DNA from 2 places in the Brenneria rubrifaciens genome. Region 2 is predicted to be linked to the other one. Evidence: riboswitches for the same ligand, from Rfam matches in the RefSeq annotation. Region 2 holds a riboswitch; the other holds the start of a gene.
What was found. Region 2 has a riboswitch for cobalamin ahead of EH207_RS06450 (cobyrinic acid a,c-diamide synthase CobB). Riboswitches for the same ligand answer to the same signal wherever they lie in the genome.
Positions count from the first base shown of each region.

Region 1: it holds a riboswitch for cobalamin, as region 2 does, so the genes downstream of both, btuB (TonB-dependent vitamin B12 receptor BtuB) here and EH207_RS06450 (cobyrinic acid a,c-diamide synthase CobB) in region 2, are expected to answer to the same signal.

Region 1 covers NZ_CP034035.1:3,720,494-3,723,914, forward strand. The annotation lists gene murI (glutamate racemase) at 1-119, opposite strand, end outside; gene btuB (TonB-dependent vitamin B12 receptor BtuB) at 64-1,905, opposite strand; cobalamin riboswitch at 1,975-2,198, opposite strand; gene trmA (tRNA (uridine(54)-C5)-methyltransferase TrmA) at 2,333-3,421, shown strand, end outside.
Region 2 covers NZ_CP034035.1:1,375,285-1,378,705, reverse strand. The annotation lists gene cbiB (adenosylcobinamide-phosphate synthase CbiB) at 1-597, opposite strand, end outside; gene EH207_RS06450 (cobyrinic acid a,c-diamide synthase CobB) at 594-2,033, opposite strand; cobalamin riboswitch at 2,141-2,322, opposite strand; gene EH207_RS06445 (NAD(P)-dependent alcohol dehydrogenase) at 2,496-3,421, shown strand, end outside.

The DNA.
Region 1 (3,421 bases), 1.7 Mb from region 2:
TCATAAACAGACAACCCGCCCACGCCGGAGTCAAACACCAGAACCGTAGGTCGGGATAGCAGATCAGAAGGTATAGCTTCCGGTGAGATAGTATTCTCGCCCTGCCGTTCGGTAGCCATATGCCGTCTCGTACTCTTTATCAAACAGGTTGGCAATTCTACCACGAACCGTTAGTTGAGAGGTTATCGGATATGACGCGGCGAAATCGACCGTGCTGTAGCTTGGGAGGCGACGTTGATGAGAGTTAAACAGATTTGGGCTGTTATCGTATCGTTTACCGTTGTACTGATAAGCGATATTTATATCGACATCAAACATAGTCCAGTCAATCTGATAAGAAGCTTTTTGCTTGGATCGACGTGACAACACGCTATTATCCGAATCCCGTCTTGGGTTCAGGTATTCTAATATTAAACGATGACTAAATATCCCTGTATCAATGTAACCCGTCCACTCAATGCCTTTCAGGGTTGCTTTATCCGTATTGAAATACTTGTTAGTCGTAAAATCGTAATCTATAAGGTTATCAATTTTGTTGCGATAAGCGGATAAACGCCATGATAGCGGTCCCGTGAGGCCTTCCAGCCCGGCTTCCCATTGGGATGACTCTTCTGCTTTAATATCTTCATTACCCCAAGTACCGTATATCTGACCGAATGCGGGGGCACGAAACGCAGTACCATAAGACACAATGAAACGATAGTCCGGCATAAACGCCCAACCCGCGGCGGCCTGCCAAGTATTATGCCGATCGTATTGGCTACTCTCGTCTGTACGTATAGCCCCTTCTAACGTCACTTGCTCAAAATACTGCTGTTGGGCGGTAATATAAAGCCCCGTATTATCGCGCGTATGTCCTTGATTACTCGTACCCGGTTTGTTTTCTTCTCTACGCCAATCAACGCCAGCACTGACCGAACCATTTAGAATCTGTAGCGTATTGCCCCACAATAAACTTTGTTGCGTAACTTCATTTAACGAGTAGCCGGGAACATAATTACCTCTGGCAGATTCAAAATTATAATCTTTGTACGTCTGGTAGCTTCCAATAAGCTGCGATGCAAAATCGCTATGCTGGAATCGTAGACCGCCATCAAAATTTCGGCTGTATAACTGTCGCTCATCGCTGGAGTCCGCAACAACCTGATCATAATCGGTTTTATTACCGTAACCATACAAACGCGCAAAACCCGAAAATGAATCGCTGAATCTCTGTTCTACGCTTCCCCAAAGGGCCTTACTACGAAAACCGTCATTATCGTTATCGGCTGGAACGGATGATGCAGAGTACACATTAAAACCCCGCATCTCTTCAAAAGAGCCCGCTAAACTTAGCGCAGTATTATCACCAATATGCTGTCGTATGCTGCCATCATAGAGTTGATATTTATTTGAGCCAACGCCAGCCTCTAGTTTTCCGCCGTCAGTTCCTTTCCGAGTAATGATATTTATCACTCCGCCGATGGCCTCCGGGCCGTAAACGGCTGAGCGAGGTCCCCGGATATACTCGATACGTTGCACCAAAGACATCGGTATCTGATTAAAATCCACGCTGCCGGTAACGCCAGGTGAAGCCATTCGAATGCCGTCAATCAGGACGAGTATATGGCTGGAATTTGCGCCACGAATGAACATCGACGCACTTTGTCCACGTCCACCATTCTGTGCGATATCCACCCCAGGAAGCCTCCGCATAACATCGGTCAGGCTTTTAACCTGCCAACGCTCAATATCATCGCGAGTAACAATATCCATTGGGGCAAGTACAGAGGAAACAGGTTGCTGGAAGCGATTTGCCGTTATTACCATGTTTTCAGAAGAGTTTTGCGATAAATTGCCGTCTTGCGTCCAAGCAGGAAAAGCTGTGACAGAAAGCGCTGTCAGCAGCGTTGTTTGTTTAAACATGAATCGAGCATCCAAACCATATATCAAGGATGCCGCATTACCACGATCGATAGCACGCGATGGTCATGGTGACTGCGACGTATACCGGCAGGTCTTCGGGCTTGGGTGCCGTTGTTACCATGACTCAAAGCGAAGGCATGGTTAACAACAAAGAGCGATGACTTCCCATCTTTAAAAAGACAGTGTCTGCAATCATGCTATTGCTCTGGCTTTCCCTTACCGCTGCGCGTCAGCTCCAGATTCACACTGGATTCCCTTTTAACTCGTGATACGAGGCCGGACGCACATGCTACGATCGCGCTATGCAGATGTCTAGACTGCCATTTCGTTGCAAGACGATCACGCAACAAAACTGGACTTCCCAGCGGGATTCCCTACAATTCCCCGCCAATAAGCCCTTTCTAGACGCTGTTCGGACGAGAAAACCATGACGCCAGAAATCCTGCCTATCGATCAATATGACGACCAGCTTGCACAAAAGACTGAACGTCTGTGCGGGATGATGGCGCCTTTTAATGCCCCGCGGCCTGCGGTTTTCCGCTCGCCCGTCAGCCACTATCGGATGCGGGCGGAATTCCGCATCTGGCATGACGGCGACGAGCTCTATCACATCATGTTTGATCAGCAGACAAAACAGCGGATCCGGGTCGATCAATTTCCCGCCGCCAGTGAACTGATTAACCATCTGATGCCCGCGCTGATTAGCGCATTGCGGCCTAACCCGGTCCTGCGCCGCAGGCTGTTCCAGATTGATTATTTATCCACGCTGAGCGGCGAGGTAGCGGTATCGCTGTTATATCACCGCGCGCTGGACGATGTGTGGCGTCAGCATGCCGATGCGCTGCGCGCGAGTCTGCGCGCGCAAGGCTTCCGCTTACAGCTCATTGGGCGTGCGACAAAAACCAAAATTTGCCTCGAACGGGATTACGTTGACGAATGTTTGCCCGTGGCGGGCCGGAATATGATTTATCGTCAGGTAGAGAACAGTTTTACTCAACCTAACGCGGCAATGAATATTCAGATGCTGGAATGGGCGTTGGAGGCGACTGAAGGATCAAAAGGGGATTTGCTGGAGCTTTACTGCGGTAACGGAAACTTTTCGCTGGCGCTGGCTCGAAATTTTGATCGGGTACTGGCCACCGAAATCGCCAAACCTTCCGTCGCGGCGGCGCAACATAACATTGCGGCAAACCAGATTGGTAACGTACAGATTATCCGTATGGCGGCAGAAGAGTTCACTCAGGCAATGCAAGGCGTACGAAAGTTTAATCGATTGGAGGGTATCGATCTGACGAGCTATCAGTGTGAAACCATTTTCGTCGATCCGCCGCGTAGCGGGCTTGATTCGGAAACAGTCAGATTGGTACAGGCTTACCCGCGCATTCTTTATATTTCCTGCAACCCGGAAACGCTGTGCCACAACCTGGAAACACTGAACGAAACCCATCAAATTCGCCGTCTGGCGCTGTTTGATCAGTTCCCTTATACCCATCATATGGAATGCGGCGTGCTTTTG
Region 2 (3,421 bases):
GGCGGAGACAGCGCCAATCGCCCGGTATTTGGGGTTCTTGTAACCCACCATCGAATCCAGCGTGTTCACGGCTTTGTAGGCCATCGCCAGCGGCGCGCCGCCGATCAACAGGAAAAACAGCGGCGCGATCACGCCATCCACGCTGTTTTCCGCGACGGTTTCCACCACGGCGCGGGTTATCTGCGGCTTTTCAAGCTGCGCGGTATCACGCCCCACAATCCACGCCAACTGGCGGCGGCTCTCTTCCAGCGAACCATGCTGTAATGCCTGATACACCGTCAGCGCGGCATCACTCAGGCAACGACCCGCCAGCAGGGTGTAAATCATCCAGACTTCGGCCAGCCAGCCCAGCCACGGATGAAGGGTATTTATCAGCGCCAGCGCTCCCCAGCTCAGCAGCCAGGTCAGGCCGACCACCGTCAGCCACAGCAGCGCGCCGCCCACCCGCAGCGAACGCTCGTTGCGACAGCAGGCGCGAATGCGGGTTTGCAACCATGAGATCAGATGGCCCATCCAGCGCACCGGATGCGGCCAGTGCGGGGGATCGCCCAGCCAGTAATCGAGCAGGAACGCGGTAAACCAGGCGGACAGGATCATCGCGCCGCCTTGGTACAACAACGCCTGGCGCTGGCGAACCAGCGATCCAGCAGCCCCGGCCGCTGGGCAAAATGGAGATGAAGGTAGCCGGCGCAGGTCTGTCGATGCTGATATCCCCCCTGCCACCGTTTGATGACCGCGCCATCGCGCGCTTTGGTGCAATCAAACGCGGGGACGAGCGAGGTGGAAAAAACGGAGTAATGAAACTCATGACCGCGCAACACCTCGCCCCGCAGCGCCAGCAGCGTGTCAGTCAGCGCCTGAGCCTGACAGTAACCAAAGCGGGTCAGCCGTTTCCCCATCCGGCTTTCCCCGGGCAGAATACCGCTCATGCGGTGACGCTGACCGTCTGCATCCGTCAGCCCCTCACCCAGATACATCAGCCCGCCGCATTCGGCATACAGCGGGATATTACGACGGTGAGCGTCCAGCAAGGCATGGTGCATGGCGGTGTTGGCGGCGAGCCGGGCGGCGTGAATTTCAGGATAGCCGCCGCCGATGTAGATCATCTGACAGTCGGGAAGCCGGCGATCATACAACGGGCTGAAACGTTGTATCCGCACGCCGGCCTGCTCCAGCAGATCGAGATTATCCTGATAGTAGAAATTAAAGGCTTCATCGTCCGCCAGCGCCAGCGTGAGTCCCTCGGCCCGTTCGGGCGAGGAAAGCGCGGGTAATTCGCCCGCCGGCGGCCGGACGCCCCGGCACAAATACAGCAGACGATCCAGATCGACGGTTTCCTCAATCTGCTGAGCCAGCGTCTGCCAGCGGCGATCGTCATCCGCCTGTTCCTGCGCGGGGATCAGGCCCAGGTGACGGGAAGGCAGCGCGATATCCGCCATAACGGGCAGGCGTCCCAGTACCGGTATGCCGCAGTAGCGCTCAATGGCATGCCGGAGCAATGCGTAGTGTTCCGCCGAATTCACCCGATTGACAATCACGCCGGCGATCGTCAAATCAGGATCAAACTGGTGAAATCCCATCACGATTGCCGCCGCCGATGTGGATACCGCCTTGCCATCCACCAGCAACACCACCGGGCAGCCAAGCTGTTTGGCCATCGCTGCGGTGCTGCAATCGTTCGGGTCCGTGCCGTAGCCGTCGTAAAGCCCCATCACCCCTTCAATCACCGCCACGTCAGCGTGGCGCATGCGCTGGTTGTACAAGCCGTTAAGCGTTGCCGCCGGGAGCATGAACGCATCCAGATTATGCGACGCAACCCCGCATACCGCGCGGTGCCAGCCGCTGTCGAGATAATCCGGCCCCACTTTAAATGGCTGTACGGACAGCCCACGTCGCATCAGCGCCCGCAAGATCCCAAGCGAAACGGTGGTTTTGCCGCAGCCGCTGCCCGTACCGGCGATCACAAACGCGGTTTTATTTCGTCCCTGGCGCGTCGCTGACGCGGCGTTCTGTTGCTCTGTTGCTTGCGGCATAACCTCTCCCGACATCAGCCGGCCGGGAGAGGTTATGTCACGCGGCGCGCAAAAACGGCGTTGCCGCCGCAGGCATCGGATGACAACCCGCTTCCCACCGAAGGAGTTGAATCTGTTATCATCAGGTCGGTCTTCTGGCTTAGCGTCACTCTTCCCCGCGCCTTCCCGATCGCAGCGATCAGTGGTTTTTACGGGGTCGTCGGCATCACAGCAGCGGGGGCTGCGGGGGATTTACACCCCCTTCCCAGTTGTCATGCATCATGACAACACGCAGAGTCGGCATCCTTTTTCGATGCCCGGCGCTAACCTGACAATAAAATGTTTATCAATATTCTGTGCGTTTTGTCTCAATCCGTCCCAAACGTTAGCCATAAATCGTTAATGCAACACGGCTAATCTGAATCATACTGAATTCTGGCTTTGATCTTTTGATGTCGTGCAAAAATGAAGAGGAAAATCGTAATGCAAAATATACGTGGCTTTGCTGCACTCGACTCAAGCAGCCCGCTGGTTCCGCATCAGTTTGTCCGCCGGGACCCGCGTGAAAACGATGTGGTTATCGATATTATCTATTGCGGTGTCTGCCATTCGGACATTCATATGGCACGCAACGAATGGCAGAACAGCCTGTATCCGATGGTGCCGGGACATGAAATCATCGGTAAAGTCGTCAGCGTTGGCAAAGCCGTTGAGCGTTTTAACGCGGGCGATTGGGTCGGCGTAGGCTGTCTGGTGGACTCCTGTCAACGCTGTGACGCCTGCGACGAAGGGCTGGAGCAGTACTGTGAAGAAGGCGCCACGCCCACCTACGGCAGCGTCGATCGTCATGACGGCTTGCCAACCTTCGGCGGCTACTCCGAGCGTATCGTCGTTTCAGAAAACTTTGTGCTCAACATACCGCAGACACTGGACATAAAATCCGCCGCCCCGCTGCTGTGCGCCGGCATCACCACTTATTCGCCGCTGAAATACTGGAATGTTGGTCCCGGTGACAGCGTCGCCATTGTGGGATTGGGCGGGCTGGGGCATATGGGCCTGAAGTTCGCCAAAGCGATGGGGGCAAATGTCACCCTGTTCACCCGTTCTCCGGGCAAAGAGCAGGAAGCGCATCGGCTGGGCGCCGATCGCGTGGTCATCTCGACCGATTCGGCACAGATGAACGCCGTGACCAATCACTTCGATATTATTCTTGATACCGTGCCGACGCAGCACGATCTTAACCCCTATCTGACCACGTTGAAACGCGACGGCACGCTGGTTCTGGTGGGTCTGATTGAGCCGATTGAGCCCACTGTGCATAGCGCGCCGCTGGTGATGGGGCGTAAAGCTATCGCTGGCTCGCTGATTGGCGGCATTGAAGAAACCCAGGAAATGCTGGATTTCTGCGC